One region of the Streptomyces huasconensis genome, then DNA from elsewhere that is predicted to be linked to it. Evidence: riboswitches for the same ligand, from Rfam matches in the RefSeq annotation. Region 1 holds a riboswitch; each other region holds the start of a gene.

Evidence for each region. A riboswitch is a leader RNA that binds a small molecule or an ion and turns the genes downstream of it on or off. The one in region 1 is predicted to bind cyclic di-AMP.
Region 2: it holds a riboswitch for cyclic di-AMP, as region 1 does, so the genes downstream of both, J2N69_RS30850 (transglycosylase SLT domain-containing protein) here and J2N69_RS01975 (C40 family peptidase) in region 1, are expected to answer to the same signal.
Region 3: it holds a riboswitch for cyclic di-AMP, as region 1 does, so the genes downstream of both, J2N69_RS14430 (LysM peptidoglycan-binding domain-containing protein) here and J2N69_RS01975 (C40 family peptidase) in region 1, are expected to answer to the same signal.
Region 4: it holds a riboswitch for cyclic di-AMP, as region 1 does, so the genes downstream of both, J2N69_RS27900 (M23 family metallopeptidase) here and J2N69_RS01975 (C40 family peptidase) in region 1, are expected to answer to the same signal.

What each region holds. Positions count from the first base shown of each region.
Region 1 is NZ_CP086119.1:445,863-450,041, forward strand. It holds gene J2N69_RS01960 (RidA family protein) at 20-421, shown strand; gene J2N69_RS01965 (ATP-dependent Clp protease proteolytic subunit) at 534-1,169, shown strand; gene J2N69_RS01970 (hypothetical protein) at 1,177-1,485, shown strand; cyclic di-AMP (ydaO/yuaA leader) riboswitch at 1,888-2,055, shown strand; gene J2N69_RS01975 (C40 family peptidase) at 2,059-2,532, shown strand; gene J2N69_RS01980 (LysE family translocator) at 2,683-3,300, opposite strand; gene J2N69_RS01985 (LysR family transcriptional regulator) at 3,455-4,179, shown strand, end outside.
Region 2 is NZ_CP086119.1:6,908,137-6,912,315, reverse strand. It holds gene J2N69_RS30860 (FG-GAP and VCBS repeat-containing protein) at 1-588, shown strand, start outside; gene J2N69_RS30855 (APC family permease) at 796-2,067, shown strand; cyclic di-AMP (ydaO/yuaA leader) riboswitch at 2,509-2,669, shown strand; gene J2N69_RS30850 (transglycosylase SLT domain-containing protein) at 2,672-3,394, shown strand; gene J2N69_RS30845 (GlsB/YeaQ/YmgE family stress response membrane protein) at 3,571-3,831, shown strand; gene J2N69_RS30840 (phosphatase PAP2 family protein) at 3,900-4,179, opposite strand, start outside.
Region 3 is NZ_CP086119.1:3,213,589-3,217,767, forward strand. It holds gene eno (phosphopyruvate hydratase) at 1-600, opposite strand, end outside; gene J2N69_RS14430 (LysM peptidoglycan-binding domain-containing protein) at 936-1,655, opposite strand; cyclic di-AMP (ydaO/yuaA leader) riboswitch at 1,660-1,846, opposite strand; gene J2N69_RS14435 (transglycosylase family protein) at 2,041-3,102, opposite strand; gene J2N69_RS14440 (cytochrome P450 family protein) at 3,220-4,179, opposite strand, start outside.
Region 4 is NZ_CP086119.1:6,135,756-6,139,934, forward strand. It holds gene J2N69_RS27890 (M16 family metallopeptidase) at 1-841, shown strand, start outside; gene J2N69_RS27895 (M16 family metallopeptidase) at 838-2,223, shown strand; cyclic di-AMP (ydaO/yuaA leader) riboswitch at 2,440-2,601, shown strand; gene J2N69_RS27900 (M23 family metallopeptidase) at 2,615-3,418, shown strand; gene J2N69_RS27905 (GntR family transcriptional regulator) at 3,643-4,179, shown strand, end outside.

The DNA of each region.
Region 1 (4,179 bases):
TCAGGGAGGGGCGGACACCATGACAGCCATCGACGTCTTCGAGCACGGCATTCCGGCCGAGAGCGACTTCGGCTACGCGCAGGCGATCAGGTCCGGCGAGCTGATCCACGTCTCCGGACAGCTCTCACTCGACGAGGCGGGCGCCTTCCGCTATGCGGACGACTTCACCGCCCAGCTCCAGGCGACGTACACCAACCTGGACAAGATCCTGGGCCATTACGGCGCCACCCGGCGCCAGGTCGTCTCCCAGAACCTGTATGTGGTGGACCTTCGGCAGTACGCCACGGCGGCAGCCGAAGGCAACCTGGCCTATTTCGGCGGCCACCGTCCCGCCAGCACGGTCGTCGGCGTCACCGACCTGACCTTCCCCGGCCAGGTCGTCGAGATCAGCTTCGTCGTCGACATGCGGCTGCCCGCCTGATCGCACTCGCCTCGCAGGTGGACCTGGGCATCCCCTCACGCACCGAACGTACGTCCTGTACATTTTTGACGGAGCTGGTCTCGTCCGTCGACCCGTACAAGAGAGGCGTGCCATGTACCGTCCGTCCGCCCGTCATGTCCTGCCCGAGTTCACCGAGCGCACCAGCTCGGGGACGCGGACCATGGACCCGTACTCCCGGCTGCTCGAAGAGCGGATCGTCTTTCTCGGCACGCCTGTTGACGACACGTCGGCGAACGACGTGATGGCGCAGTTCATGCATCTGGAGTACCTCGCGCCGGACCGTGACATCTCGCTGTACATCAACTCCCCCGGTGGCTCGTTCAGCGCGATGACCGCCCTCTACGACACGATCCGGTTCGTCAGCTGCGACGTGGAGACGATCTGTCTCGGCCAGGCCGCCTCGGCCGCCGCCGTCCTGCTGGCGGCCGGCACCCCCGGCAAGCGGTACGCACTGCCCGGGGCCCGGGTCCTGATCCACCAACCCTCCTTCTCCGAGCCGATCCAGGGGCAGGCCAGCGATCTGGCGATCCAGGCCGACGAGATCGCGCGGACCCGGGAACTCCTCGAAGAACTGCTCGCGCGGCACACGGGACAGAGCCGTGAGCGGATCACCGCCGACATCGAGCGGGACAAGATCCTCGACGCCCGGGCCGCCGTGGAGTACGGGCTCGTGGACCGGATCGTCGCGAGCCGCAAGACCTCGTCCGGCACGCACGGGACGAGGTGACCCGCGGATGCTGCCACCCGAGCTGCCCCCGCTGCCCGCTCTGACCCGCGCGGAGGCCGAGCTGATCGACCGTTACCTGGAAGTCGTCGACCTGCTCGGCCGGATCAACCCCGCCCGCACCGAGCACACCTACGGCGGTCTGCGCGCCGCACAGGCCCTGGTCGGCCGGGCGACGGCCCTGCGGGACGCGCTGACCCTCATGCATCAGCGCGGCGAGAACGAGGTCCACGCCGCCACGCTCGCCCGGGCGCTGCGCGTCCTGGACGGCGAGCGGCGGGCCGGGCGGGTGGGCGTGCCGCCGTCGGCGGGCCGGTGAACCGCCCGCCGACGGCCTCCCGCCCGCGGGAGGCGGCCACCCGCTGAACGACGCGTTCCGTTCGGTAGAACGTCCGGTTCCGTTTCGAAACGGACCAGATGGGCTACCTCAGTTGGCGTATTTGGGACTCCCTTATCACGCGGCCGGGAGTTGCGCGAAACACCTACGACGAGAGCGGAATGGATCGTTCCAGTGCTGGTCGAACCGTCGTCAGACACGGCCGCGGAAGGTCGAATTCGGCAGCGTCCACCCGAACAGGTCAGTCGTGAGTAGCCTCACAAAACGTCGTTTCGACTCGGTTTTCGAGCTGTTTTCGGGTCAAGATCCCTTCCGACGACATGCCTCCGCCACAGCGGCGGGGCGATCCGGGCGGACGCCGAGTCCTGCCGCCGCCCGGATGACCGGTCGACATCGGTGCATCGGCAGGAGTGGAGGACCCAATCAAGGCGGGCCCGTCCGGAGAGTCCGGACGACGCCCTTGGGGTGAAGCCGCAGAGCATGACGCGGCCGGGCATCTTCGCCTGCCCGAACCCGACAGGTCATCCTTCACAGGCGGCTGACGAAGGGTTACGCATGACCGCGCTGAATCACGTTCCGTCGCTGCTCGGCAGGACCGGGGCCGTCTCGGCCCTCACCCTCGCCGTTGTGGGCGGCACCGTCATGGCCCCCGGGCTCACGTCGGAAGCCGAGGCAGCCACCCACGGAACGAAAGCGCTCAAGATCGCGGCGTCCAAGAAGGGCTCCCCGTACAGCTATGGAGCGGTGGGACCCCACCGCTTCGACTGCTCGGGCCTGACGCTGTACTCGTACAAGCGCACGGGCAAGAAGCTGCCGCGCACGGCCGCCGCGCAGTACAACAAGACGCGGCACATCGCCAAGTCCCAGCGGGCCCGCGGTGACCTGGTGTTCTTCCACTCGGGCCGCAACGTCTACCACGTCGGGATCTACGCGGGTGACGGCCGCATCTGGCACGCACCGAAGAGGGGGACCGTGGTACGCAAGGACAAGATCTGGAGCAAGAGCGTCTGGTACGGCCGGGTCCGCTAGCCCGCCTGCCGCGCCCGGCCGGCCGCGGGGGTCCGTGGACCCGCATACCGCGCCCGGCCGGGCACACGCCCGGCACCGTCCGCAGTGCGTCCGGCACGGCGGGCGGGGCCGCGCGACGAGAGGCCGCCCCCTCCGCGTGAGGGGGCACCCTCACGTCCGCAGGGGTGCGAGGAGCAGCGCCAGGCCCAGCGCGCCGAGCGCGGCGCCGGTGACGGCTTCGACGGCCCGTGCGGCGCGCGGCCTGCGCAGCCACCTGCCGAGCCGGTCCACCGTGAGGGCCACGACCGGGAACCACAGCAGGGCGAGCGCCACGACGACGCCCGCGAGCAGCAGCGTCCTCGGCATCGCCGGGCTGCCGTCCGGCACGAACTGCGGCAGCACACTGAGGAACGTGAGGGACGCCTTCGGGTTCAGCGCGTTGGTGAGGAAGCCCTCCCGCAGACCGCCGCCCCGCTCCATCGGCTCGTGGCCCGTGGACGGCCGCGGCCGCGTCGCGGAGCGCACTGCGCGCCAGGCGAGATACAGCACATAGGCGCCGCCGACGATCTGCAGCGCCCCGAACAGCGCGGGCACGGCCGTGAGGACCGCCGCGACGCCCGCGACCGCCAGCGCTGTGTGCACCAGCAGCCCCGCGACGACACCGACCGCGCAGGCGACTCCCGCCCTGCGTGAGGAGAGGGCGTTGCGTACGACGACGGTGAAGTCGGCGCCCGGCAGGGCGACGATGCCCGCGGCGACGCCCGTGAAGGCGACCAGTTGTGCGTCCATGCCGCCCAGCCTGCCGGGCGCGAGCCTTCAGCAGGTATGTGGAATATCCTGGGTCTGCCTTAAGCATCCGTTTAGCCCGACCCTACGCGCCCGGTCCTGTGCCCGGCCCTACGCCCGGCCCTGCCGAAGCGCGCGCCGCCGACGGGAGATCCGTATGTACGACCCCACGCGGCTCGCCGCCCTGATCGCCGTCTCCGAGGCCGGTTCGATCACCCGCGCCGCCGAGCGCCTCGGCTACACCGTCCCCGCGCTCTCCCAGCAGCTGGCCAAGCTGGAGCGGGAGGCGGGCGCCGCGCTTCTGGTGCGCCATCACCGCGGGGCCCGGCTGACGGGCGCGGGCGAGCTGCTGGCGGGGCACGCCCGCCGGGTGCTCGACGAGATGGAGCGGGCCCGGCACGAACTGGCGCGGCTCGCCGGGCTCTCGGGCGGGAGGCTGCGCCTCGGCACCTTCCAGACGGCGGGCATCCACCTGCTGCCGCCCGTCCTGTCGGCGTTCCGCAGGGCCCATCCGGAGGTGGGTCTGACCGTGACGGACCGCGAACCACCGTCCGGTGTCGCGGCCGTGGCGGAGGGCGCGGTCGACCTCGCCCTCACCCATACGTACGAGCCCGCCGACCCGGTGCCGCTGCCCGCCGCGGTGTCGGCCGAGCCCGTCCTGGTGGAGGAACTGGTCCTGGTGACCCAGCCGGGGCACGCCCTCACCAGCGGCACGTCACGGCTGCCGCTCACCGGGCTGACCGGTCAGCCGGTGATCAGCATGGCGCCCGATCACCCGCCCCGGCAGGCCGTGGAGCGCGCCCTCGCCGAGGCCGGGGCGGCGCCCGCCGTCGTGGTCGACACGCCCGGCTACGCCTTGGTCTGCGCCCTGGTCAGCGCGGG
Region 2 (4,179 bases), 6.5 Mb from region 1:
CCCACCGGGGCATGCGGCCCCGATGAACTGGCCAAGGGCGGCAAGGTGCGGGTCCTCTATGGAAGCGCGGACGCGGAGGGCTTCGGCACCCGCAGCCACACCATCGGCCGGGAGACTCCGGGCGTCGCGGGCACGGCCGAGGAAGCGGACAGCTTCGGCATCAAGCTCGCCGCGGGTGATCTCACCGGTGACGGCCGGGACGACCTTGTGGCGGGCACGCCCGCTGAGGGCGTCGGGGCGGCGGACAGGGCCGGTTCGGCGACCGTGCTGACCTCGGGCCCGACCGGTCTGCCGGACGCCTCGGGCACCGCCAAGTCCGCGGCGTGGCACCAGGATTCCGCCGGGGTTCCGGGCGCGCCGGAGGTCAACGACGAGTTCGGCTCGGCGCTGGCCCTGGGTGACTACGACGGCGACGGGGACATCACGGTCGGCGTCTTCAACGAGGACAGCACGGAGTACGAGCAGACGCTCAGCTCCGGTGGTGTCTGGACGCTGCCGAACGGCGCCGGGACGGGCTCCAAGGCGCTGACGGCACGGCTGTTCGGGCTGCGCGGGGCGCTGTACTACGGGCAGGCACTGGGGCACTGAGGGTCGGTCACTGAAGCTCCGGTGACGCGGGCGGCGTATGCGGCGTACCGCTGATGCGAGCGGTGCGCCGCCGCGCCAGGTGGTGGTGCCGGAGCCCCTAGGATGCGGCCGTCGGCCGTCCCGTCGAGTCGGCGAGAACCGCGAGAATGCGTGGGAGCCCGCGAGGACCCGTGAAAAAGGCCGTGCCTGCCGCCGAGGAGTGTGTCCATGAGTGAGCCGTCGACCACCACCGGCGTTCCGGACGAGTTGCGGCGCCGCCTCGGGCTGTCCGACGCCGTCGTGATCGGTCTCGGGGCGATGATCGGCGCGGGGATCTTCGCCGCGCTGGGCCCGGCGGCGCGTGCGGCCGGGTCCGGGCTGCTGCTCGGGCTCGCGCTGGCGGCCGTGGTGGCCTACTGCAACGCGACCTCCTCCGCCCGGCTCGCGGCCCGCTACCCGGCCTCCGGCGGCACCTATGTCTACGGACGCGAGCGGCTCGGCGCGTTCTGGGGTTACCTGGCCGGGTGGGCGTTCGTCGTCGGCAAGACCGCCTCCTGTGCCGCCATGGCGCTGACGGTGGGCGCGTACGCGTGGCCCGGGCAGGCCCACGCGGTCGCGGTCGCCGCGGTGGTGGCGCTGACGGCGGTGAACTGCGCCGGGGTGCGGAAGTCCGCCTGGCTGACCCGCGTGATCGTGGCCGTGGTCCTCGCCGTGCTCGCCGCCGTGGCGGTCACCGCCCTCACGTCCGGCGCCTCGGACATGGCCCGCCTGGAGATCGGTGACGACGCGACCGTCGGCGGGGTGCTCCAGGCGGCCGGTCTGCTCTTCTTCGCCTTCGCCGGGTACGCGCGCGTCGCCACCCTGGGCGAGGAGGTCCGCGACCCCGCGCGCACCATCCCCCGGGCCGTCCCGATCGCGCTCGGCATCACGCTGGTCGTCTACGCCGTCGTCGCGATCGCCGTGACAGCGGTCCTCGGCCCGGAGGAACTGGCCGGGGCTTCGGCGCCGCTGTCCGAGGCGGCCCGGGCGGCGGGGGCCGACTGGTTGGTGCCCGTCGTCCGCGCCGGCGCGGCCCTGGCGGCGCTCGGCTCGCTGCTCGCGCTGATCCTGGGCGTCTCCCGCACCACGCTGGCCATGGCCCGCGACCGGCATCTGCCGCACGCCCTCGCCGCGGTCCACCCGCGGTTCAAGGTGCCGCACCGCGCCGAACTGGCCGTGGGCGCGGTGGTGGCGGTGGTCGCCGCGACAGCGGACGTACGCGGGGTCATCGGCTTCTCCTCCTTCGGCGTGCTGGCCTACTACGCCGTCGCCAACGCCTCGGCCTGGACGCTGACTTCGGACGGGGGCCGCCCACCCCGGGCCGTCCCGCTCGTCGGCCTGGCCGGCTGCCTGGCGCTGGCCTTCGCCCTGCCCGTGGCGTCGGTGGTCTCCGGTGCCGCGGTCCTGGCGGCGGGTGCGGTCTGGTACGCGGGACGCCGTCTGACGGCGGGGCGGGACTGAGCCGCGAGCCGCCGGCCACGCCGAAAGGCCCGGCAGACGCATTTCCGACCCAACGCACCTTGCAATTCCCCTGAGTTGACGGCATCAGTGACGCGGACACACACCGGTCAGCCAAAAGCCGCCCACATCCACGGAACCCTCAACAAGGGATTGCGGTATGCCCGTTTTGAAGTGAAAGACCAACCTTTCGCCGCACCCGTTCCGTGAAATGGGTCACGCCGAATTCCACGATCTTGTGGGGTCACGGGACGCATTCCCGTTACCCGGCACGAGAGTTGAGTTTTCGATCAAAACGGGACGGTGGAATTTGATCATTCAGGAACAGCGTCTCGCATTCCGTATTCGAATTCCCGTCTTGTTCCGTCCGGACTTTCTCGCTTAATGTCACCGTCGAACCGGATGGAACGCCGAATCCTGCCGCCGTCCGGAAGCCTTTGCACCCACCCACACACACTGACTCACGCACGGCAGGAGCGGGGGACCCAGGTAAGCCGCCGATCCGGTTTCCGGAACGGCTCGGGGTGAAGTCGCACGCCCAGTGCGACCGGACATCTCCCGTCCGAACCCGACAGCTCACCTCGTAGGCGACGGAGAGGAATTCGCCATGCCCGCAAAGGGAAAGCACCGCCGCCCGAAGTCCAGCTCGCTCCACCGGGGCATAGCCGCCGCGGGAACGGGCGGAGCCGTGCTCGTCCTGCCGGTGCTCGGCGCGACCGCCGCCGGTGCGGCGGAGCCCGGGGCGGCCGCCAAGCCCGCCGCCGCCCCGAATGTCCACGTCGTCGTCGCGGGTGACTCCCTTTCCAAGATCGCCCGGGAGCATTCCCTCAGCGGCGGCTGGAAGAAGCTGTACGAGGACAACCGCGGAGTTCTCGGCGACGACCCGAAGCTGATCCACCCCGGCCTCAAGCTCACCCTCGGAAAGAAGAACCCCGCAGAGCCGGCGAAGAAGTCGGCCGCCTCCCCGGCTTCCGTCAAGACCGCCGCCGCCCCGGCGAAGAAGTCGTACACCGACGACCTCGACGGCTGGATCAAGGAGTCGCTGGACATCATGGCCCGGCACGGCATCCCCGGCACTTACGAGGGCATCCACCGCAACATCATGCGCGAGTCCTCCGGCAACCCGCTGGCCATCAACAACTGGGACTCCAACGCTGTCGCCGGAACCCCGTCGAAGGGCCTCCTGCAGGTCATCGGCCCCACGTTCGCCGCGTACCACGTGCCCGGCACGTCGACGGACAGCTTCGACCCGGTCGCCAACATCACCGCCGCCTGCAACTACGCGGCCGACCGGTACGGCTCGATCGACAACGTGAACGGCCCGTACTAGACCGCGCCCGATCCCGCGCCGCCCCGCCCGGGGCGGCGCGGCCGGCACGACACGGAAACGACACGACTCGAAAACGGCACGACACGACTCGGCACGGGGATGAATGAGCCGCGGATTGCCGGGCAAGCGGACGTAGGTATCCGAAAGATCGGGACCATAGATCAGGAGGAGTTGTCGTGTCGTTTCTCTGGGCCATCATCGCGGGACTCATCATCGGCCTGCTGGCCAAGCTCGTTCTGCCCGGTCGTCAGCCCATCCCCCTCTGGCTGACGGTCGTCCTGGGCATCGTCGGTGCCGTCGTCGGCAACGCCCTCGCCAGTGCTTTCGGCGTCCGGGACACCGGCGGCATCGACTGGATTCGGCACGTCTTCCAGATCGGGGTCGCCGCCGTCCTGATCTCGCTCGTGACGCCGCTGTGGGCCCGACGGCACGCCTGATCCCGTCCCACTCCTGACGAAGGCCCCCGGCGCATCGCGCCGGGGGCCTTCGTCGTTCCGGGTGCCTTCTACAGCCAGTGGCGCAGGGCGAGGCGGGGAATCCGCCGGACGAACCAGGCGCTCGCCAGGCCGATGGCCGCACCGCCGACCACATCGCTGGGGTAGTGCGCGCCGCTCTGCACCCGCTCGACCGCCACCATGGCCGCCGGTACCGCGCAGGCCACGCCGGCCGCCCGCCAGTTCGGGAGGACGGCGGCGGTGAACGCGACCGCGGCCGCCGTGTGCCCGGAGGGGAACGACGAGGAGTCGGGACGGTCGTCCGCCTCGTCGTGCGGGAACCACTCCTTC
Region 3 (4,179 bases), 2.8 Mb from region 1:
GGTGGCCAGGCCCTTGCTCTTCAGGACCTTCTTCAGCGTGTGGTAGACCTCGGTGCCCCAGCGCAGCGCCTCGGAGAACGACTCGGCGCCGATCGGCGCGATCATGAACTCCTGGATGTCGACGTTGGAGTCGGCGTGCGACCCGCCGTTGAGGATGTTCATCATCGGGACGGGCAGCAGGTGCGCGTTCGGACCGCCGAGGTAGCGGAACAGCGGCAGGTCGCTGGCCTCGGAGGCGGCGTGCGCGACGGCGAGCGAGACGCCGAGGATGGCGTTGGCGCCGAGGGAGCCCTTGTTGTCGGTGGCGTCCAGGTCGAACATGGCCTGGTCGATCAGGCGCTGCTCGGTGGCGTCGTAGCCGACCAGCTCCGGGCCGATCTGCTCGATGACGGCGAGGACGGCCTTCTCGACACCCTTGCCCTGGTAACGGTTGGGGTCACCGTCACGGAGTTCGATGGCCTCGAAAGCACCGGTGGAGGCACCGGACGGAACGGCGGCACGACCGGTGCTGCCGTCGTCGAGGCCGACCTCGACCTCGACCGTGGGGTTGCCTCGGGAGTCCAGGATTTCCCGGGCTACGACGACGTCGATGGACGGCACGAGCATCTCCTTCTGGGAGTGTGACGCGTAAACACGATTACGCCGGGCCGCTTCGGCCCTGCGTCTCCTGAGCCTAACCGGCCCGGAGCCTTCGGCCAGCCGACCGCCCGTCCCGTGGGACGGTCAAGTGCGCAAACAGCCGGGAAACAGGGCGTAAGCCCACGTTTTCTACTCGCTGGTAGCGAACAAGGGAGCCGAGCGGCGGTGGTGCGGACATGGCCCCGCCCCGGTGCGTACGGGGGTACGCGCACCGGGGCGGGGAGCCCGTGGGGACGGGGCGGGGAGTACGGCCGTGCTTCCGCCGAGGCACGGCCGCGTCTCCGGGGGGAGCCGGGTCAGCTCAGGTGGAGCTGCTGGCCCGGGTAGATGACGTCGGCGTTCTCGATGATGTCGCCGTTGAGCTTGTAGATCTTCTGCCAGCCGCCCTTGACGTCCTGCGCCGCGGCGATCTTGGACAGCGTGTCGCCGGTCTTGACCTTGTACTCGCCGTCGCCCTTCTTGACCGTCTTGCCGGTCGGGGTCTCGACGGTCTTCTTGGACTCGGTCTGCGGCGCGGGCTGCGGCTTCGGGGCCTGCTGCGTCTGGTGCTGCGGGGCGGCCTGCTGCTGCGTCTGCTGCGGCTTCGGCTGCGGCTTGGCCTGCTGCTGCGGGGCCTGCTGCTGCGGGGCGCCACCGTTGTACGCGGCGCCCGAGAGGCCGACGCCGCAGTGCGGCCAGGCACCCTTGCCCTGGCCCGCGAGGACCTTCTCGGCGACCGCGATCTGCTGGGCCTTGGAGGCCTTGTCGGCGGTGGGCGCGTACTGCGTGCCGCCGTACGCGGCCCAGGTGGACGGCGAGAACTGCAGGCCGCCCTGGTAGCCGTTGCCGGTGTTGATCGACCAGTTGCCGCCGGACTCGCACTGGGCGACGGCGTCCCACTCCTGGCCGGTGGCGGCGGAGGCCGAGCCGGCGGCCATCAGCGGGGCGGCCACGGCCGCACCGGTGACACCGGCGAGCGTGACGACACGAGTGGCCTTGGACGGACGACGGTGCTTGCCCTTGCTGGAAAACAGCATGAGTTCATCCCCTCACCGACGCCTGCGAGGTGAGCTGTCGGGTTCGGGCCAGTGAAGTTGCCCGGCCGCACTTCCTGAGTGCGACTTCACCCCTAGCCGGTTCCGTACGTCCCGCTCCTCCTCGGAGCTCGACGTGCGGACCCGGCGGCTTACCTTGGGTCCCCCGCTCCTGCCTACGGCGCTCGAAGCGACGACTGTTCCCGTCCGGCCGTTGGCAGGATTCGGCGTACCGACCGGCGGGGCCCACCAATGGCGGGCGTTGACGACCGTAGTCACGCGATCGCCGGAATTTCAAAGACGATCAGGGCTTCTGAGACCCATCTCTCACTCGCGCCAATTGGGGCATACAGCCCGAAGCGGCCGGTGGACGGGTCGTCAATTACCTCTACTTTTCGCCCAAATCGAGGCTCTGACCGGGGAGAATGAGGTCCGGGTCGGCACCGACGGTCTTCTTGTTCTCGGTGTACAGCTCGTGCCAACCGCCCTTGACGTCAAGGTCGTCCGCGATGGCCGACAGGTTGTCACCGGAGCGCACCGTGTACGCCCCGTCCGCCACCTTCTCGGTGCGCTCGCCGCCACGCGAGGCGTGCCGGCCGGGGCGGTCGCCGCCGCTGCCGCTCTCGCTCCCGGAGGAGGGGTTCTCGTCCGCGCGGTCGCCGCGGTGGCGGCCGGGGGTGGAGTCGTCGGCGGGGGTGGCCGGGTCCTTGGACGCGGGGCCGCCGGAGGAAGGGGCCTCCGCGCGCCCGGACTTGCCGTCCGTGGCGCTGTCGCCGCCCTTGTCGGCCCTCTCTCCCTCGCCTGCTCCCTTGTCTCCCTTGTCCCCCGTGTCGTGATTCTTGTCTCGGGAGGCGCTGTCCGGGTCGGGCGTGTCGCTCGGGTCGCCTTCGCCGTCGCGTGCGGAGTCAGGGGCCTTTGACGTGTCGTCGGAGGCCTTGCCGGCGTCCTTGTCCGTCTTGTCCTTGCGCCCCTTGGACTCCTTGGACTCCTTGGGCTCCTTGGACTTCTCGGGCGCCTTGGAATCCGTCGCGTCCGGGGTGACCGGGTCGCCCGGGTCCACGTCGGCCGCGGCTCCGCCGTCGGTGAGCCCGGCGATCGGGGCGCAGCTCGGCCAGGCCTGGGGGCCCTGCCCGTCGAGAATCCGCTCGGCCACGGCGATCTGCTGGGACTTGGAGGCCTGGTCGGCGCTCGGCGCGTAGTCGAGGCCGCCGTGCTTCTCCCACATCTCCTCGGAGAGCTGGAGTCCTCCGTAGTAACCGTTCCCGGGGTTGGCGCTCCACGCGCCGCCGCTCTCGCACTCGGCGAGCCGGTCCCACGTCACCGTCTCGGCGGCGCTCGCGCTGGTGGCTCCGAGCAGCGGGATGGCGATGGCGGACCCGGTGACTCCTGCCGCGACGATGAGGGCCGGGGCCTGGCGGGGGCGTCGGTGACGACCATTGCCGGAGAGCATGCGGTTGCCTTTCAGGAGACTGTTACGGCGACTTGGGCACCGGGTGCCCGAGTGGACGTGAACGTAGCCGCACTCGAACGCTTGTCACAAGTCGATGCAGCGGAGATCACGTCAACATCACAGTTGTGACGTGCCGTCAGAACGGTGCTGGTCCGGGGCCGTTTCCTGTGCGTCTGTGAACTTCACCGGCAGGGTGCGCAGTCCCCGCATGATCAGCCCGCCACGCCACCGCAAATCCGCCGGATCGGCCGCCAGTTGCAGGTCGGGCAGGCGCCTGAGCAACGTCGCGAGGGCGGTCTGGCCCTCCAGGCGGGCGAGCGGGGCGCCGAGGCAGTAGTGGATGCCGTGGCCGTAGCCGAGGTGCTGGTTGTCGCGGCGGGAGAGGTCCAGGGTGTCGGGCCGGTCGAAGCGTTCCGGGTCGCGGTCGGCGGCGGCGAGCACGACGAGGACGGGGTCGCCGACGGCGATGTCCTGCCCGCCGAGGGTCAGCGCCTCGGTGGCGAACCGCCAGGTGGCCAGCTCCACGGGTCCGTCGAAGCGGAGGAGTTCCTCCACGCCGGTCTCCAGCAGGCCCGTGTCGCCCTCCGCCAGCGCCTGCTGCAGCCGTGCGCGCTGCTCGGGGTGGGTGAGGAGGGCGTACATGCCGTTGCCGATGAGGTTGACGGTGGTCTCGAAGCCGGCGAAGAGGAGGATGAAGGCCATCGCGGCGGCCTCGTTCTCCGTGAGGTGCTCGCCGTGGTCGGAGGCGCGGATGAGGCCGGAGATGAGGTCGTCGCCGGGGTCGAGGCGCTTGCGGTGGATCAGCTCGGCGAGGTAGCCGCGCATCTTCTTCACGGAGCGGGCGACGCCGCCGCGCGGGCCTCCGCCGTGCCGGATCATCATGCCCGCCCAGTCGCGGAAGTCGTCCTGGTCCTCGCGGGGGACGCCGAGCAGGTCGCAGATGGCGTAGATGGGGAGCGGGAAGGCGAACTCGTGGATGAGGTCGGCCTCGCCCCTCGCCGCGAAGGCGTCGATGAGGCCGTCCGTCAGCTCCTGTACGCGGGGCGCGAACTCGGCGACGCGGCGTGGGGTGAACGC
Region 4 (4,179 bases), 5.7 Mb from region 1:
CTCCATGGCCGACCTGGACGCGGCCACCCTGGAAGACGCGCGCGCCTTCTTCCGTACGTATTACGCGCCCAACAATGCCGTCCTGTCGGTCGTCGGCGACATCGACCCGGAGCAGACGCTCGCCTGGGTGGAGAAGTACTTCGGGTCGATTCCCTCGCACGACGGCAAGCAGCCGCCGCGGAACGGCTCCCTCCCGGAGCGCATCGGCAAGGAACTGCGCGAGGTCGTCGAGGAGGACGTGCCGGCCCGCGCCCTCATGGCCGCGTACCGCCTCCCGGAGGACGGCACGCGCGCGTGCGACGCCGCCGACCTCGCCCTCACCGTCCTCGGCAGCGGCGAGTCCTCCCGGCTCTACAACCGCCTCGTGCGCCGCGACCGTACGGCCGTCGCCGCGGGCTTCGGCCTGCTGCGCCTCGCCGGCGCGCCCTCGCTCGGCTGGCTGGACGTGAAGACCTCCGGTGACGTCGAGGTGCCGGTCATCGAGGCCGCCGTCGACGAGGAGCTGGCCCGCTTCGCCGCGGAGGGCCCCACTCCGGAGGAGATGGAGCGCGCCCAGGCCCAGCTGGAGCGCGAGTGGCTCGACCGGCTCGGCACCGTCGCGGGCCGCGCGGACGAACTGTGCCGGTACGCGGTCCTGTTCGGCGACCCGCAGCTCGCCCTCACCGCCGTGCAGCGCGTGCTGGACGTCACCGCCGAGGAGGTGCAGGAGGTCGCCAAGGCCCGCCTGCGCCCGGACAACCGAGCGGTGCTCGTCTACGAACCCCTGGCCGCCGACGACGAGGCCGCCGAGGGCACCGAGGCCGCCGCCGAGACCGCAGAGGAAGAGGAGGCGGCGAAGTGACCGAGGCCGCGACGATGCAGTTCCACCCCCAGCCCCAGGCCGGCACGGCCAAGCCGTGGGCCTTCCCCGCCCCCGAGCGCGGCACGCTGCCCAACGGCCTCACGGTGCTGCGCTGCGACCGCCCCGGCCAGCAGGTCGTCGCCGTGGAGGTCCACCTGGAGGCGCCCCTGGACGCCGAGCCGCAGGGCCTCGACGGCGTCGCCACGATCATGGCGAGGGCCTTCAACGAAGGCACCGACAAGCACTCGGCGGAGGAGTTCGCCGCCGAGCTCGACCGGTGCGGTGCCACCATGGACGCGCACGCCGACCACCCCGGCGTCCGCGTCTCCCTCGAAGTCCCGGTCTCCCGCCTGCCCAAGGCGCTCGGCCTGCTCGCCGACGCCCTGCGGGCCCCCGCCTTCGCCGACAGCGAGATCGAACGCCTCGTACGCAACCGCCTGGACGAGATCCCGCACGAGGCGGCCAACCCGGCGCGGCGCGCCGCCAAGGAGCTCTCCAGGCAGCTCTTCCCGGCGAGTTCGCGCATGTCGAGGCCCCGCCAGGGCACCGAGGAGACGGTCAAGGCCATCGACTCGGCCGCGGTCCGCGCCTTCTACGAGACGCACGTCCGGCCGGCCACGTCCACGCTGGTGATCGTCGGCGACCTCGCCGGCACCGACCTGGACGCCGTTCTCGCGGACACCGTCGGCACCTGGACGGGCGACACGGCCGAGCCCCGCCCGATGCCCGCGATCACCGCCGACGACACGGGCCGCGTCGTCATCGTGGACCGCCCCGGAGCCGTGCAGACGCAGCTTCTGATCGGCCGCATCGGCCCGGACCGGCACGACCGGGTCTGGCCCGCCCAGATCCTCGGCACGTACTGCCTGGGCGGCACCCTCACCTCCCGCCTGGACCGCGTCCTGCGCGAGGAGAAGGGCTACACCTACGGCGTACGGGCGTTCAGCCAGGTCCTGCGGTCCGCCCCGGACGGCACGGGCGCCGCGATGCTCGCCATCAGCGGCTCCGTCGACACCGCCTCGACGGGGCCCGCGCTGGAGGACCTCTGGACGGTCCTGCGCACCCTCGCCGCGGAGGGCCTGACCGACGCGGAGCGCGACGTGGCGGTGCAGAACCTGGTGGGCGTGGCCCCGCTCAAGTACGAGATGGCCGCCTCCGTGGCCGCCACCCTCGCCGACCAGGTCGAGCAGAACCTCCCGGACGACTTCCAGGCGCGCCTGTACCGGCAGTTGGCCGCGACCGGCACCGTGGAGGCCACCGCGGCCGTCGTGAGCGCCTTCCCGGAGGACCACCTGGTGACGGTCCTCGTCGGGGACGCCGCGCAGATCGAGGAGCCCGTCAGGGCGCTCGGCATCGGCGAGGTGACGGTGGTCGCGGGCTGAGGCCCCGTCAGGACGCCAGTTCGGTGGTAGCGCGACCCCGGTGACCGTTTCGGTGACCGGGGTCGCCTACTCCCCATATGTCCGAATTCATATGGTGGTTGCATGTCTGGCGTGTGGCGTGCGCTACAAAAACGGCCTTCTGTTTGTCGATTGAAAGACGGTCCGTTTAGCGTCAGTCCGACTGTTCGTCACGCATCACGTCGCATCCGCGGCACCGGACAGCCATCGCCGAGTCCCCGTACGGCGCGAGCCAGGGGAGCCGGGGACCCACACGTCCCTTGGGGTGAATCGGGCACCTTGCCGTCAGGCGAGGGACTCGTAGGAGACCTTCCTGCTCCGAACCCGTCAGCTAACCCGGTAGGCGAGAAGGAAGGAAAGGATCAGCCGCTTCATGGCGTTCACCCGTGCCACCGGGAAGCACCGTCGTCCCAGCCGCCTCACCCGCACGACCGCGAACGTCGCGGGAGTGGCCGCGATCACCACCACCGGTGTCATCGGAGGCCTGGCCGCTCCGGCGCTCGCCGCCGCCGACGACGCCGCTCTCGAACACACCGGGCTCACCCAGGCGATCTCCGTCGGCGACTCGCTCGCCGACAGCATCGACGCGCAGGCCGCCGCCCAGCGGCAGGCCGCCGACGACGCGGCTGCCGCCAAGAAGGCCGAAGAGGCCGCCAAGAAGAAGGCCGCCGAGGAGAAGCGCAAGGCCGAGGCCGAGCGCAAGGCGAAGGCCAAGCAGGAGCGCGAGGCCAAGGAGCGCGCCGCCCGCGCGGCCGAGCGCAAGCGCCTGAACACCTACGTCTCCCCGATCTCCGGCTCGTACGTCTCCACGGGCTACCAGACCGGCGGCGCGATGTGGTCCTCCGGCAGCCACACCGGCGTCGACTTCCACGCCGCGTCCGGCACCCCGGTGCACGCGGTGGGCGCCGGTACCGTCGTCGAGGCGGGCTGGGGCGGTGCCTACGGCAACAACGTGGTCATCAAGATGAACGACGGCACGTACACCCAGTACGGCCACATGTCGTCCCTCGGCGTCACGGTCGGCCAGACGGTCACCCCGGGCCAGCAGATAGGCCTCTCGGGCTCCACCGGCAACTCCAGTGGCCCGCACCTCCACTTCGAGGCCCGCACCGGCGCGGAGTACGGCTCGGACATCGACCCCGTGGCGTACCTTCGCTCGCACGGCGTCAACGTCTGACCTCTCCGACGCGCTCAGCGCCTCACCGAAGGCCCCGGCTCTTGCGAGCCGGGGCCTTCGCCGTTTCCGGCGCCGTTTCCAGGCCCGCCCGCGCTTGGCCAAAAGATATCCATGAATTCCGGCCCCCCATCGGAAATTCCGAAGTCCTGCAATAGAGTCGCGAGACAGTCACGCACGAGTGTCGGTCGACCGCGTTTCGCGGGGATCAAAGCGGAGGTCCGGTCATGCGCATTCCCGCGCAGTCGGTATGCACGGCCATCCGGGACGACATTGTCGCCGGGGTCTACGAAAGGGGCGGCCGGCTCACCGAGGAGCTTCTCGCACGTCGCTACGGCGTCTCCCGCGTCCCCGTGCGCGAAGCCCTGCGCACCCTGGAGGCCGAGGGTTTCGTCGTCACGCGCAGGCACGCGGGCGCCTGTGTCGCCGAGCCCACGGAGCAGGAGGCCGCCGATCTCCTGGAGCTGCGCACGGTGCTCGAACCGCTCGCCGCGGCCCGCGCCGCGCACCGCCGCACCGAGGCGCACCTCAAGGTCCTGCGCGGGCTCGTGCGGCTGGGCCAGGAGCGCGTGCGGAGGGGGCAGGGGGAGGATCTGCGCTCGCTGGGCGGCTGGTTCCACGAGACGCTCGCCCAGGCCTCCGGCAGCCCCGGCCTCATCACGCTGCTCACCCAGCTGCGGCACAAGCTCGCCTGGATGTACGTCGTGGAGCCCCCGGCCGCGCCCGCCGTCTCCTGGTCCGAACACGCGGCGATCGTCGACGCG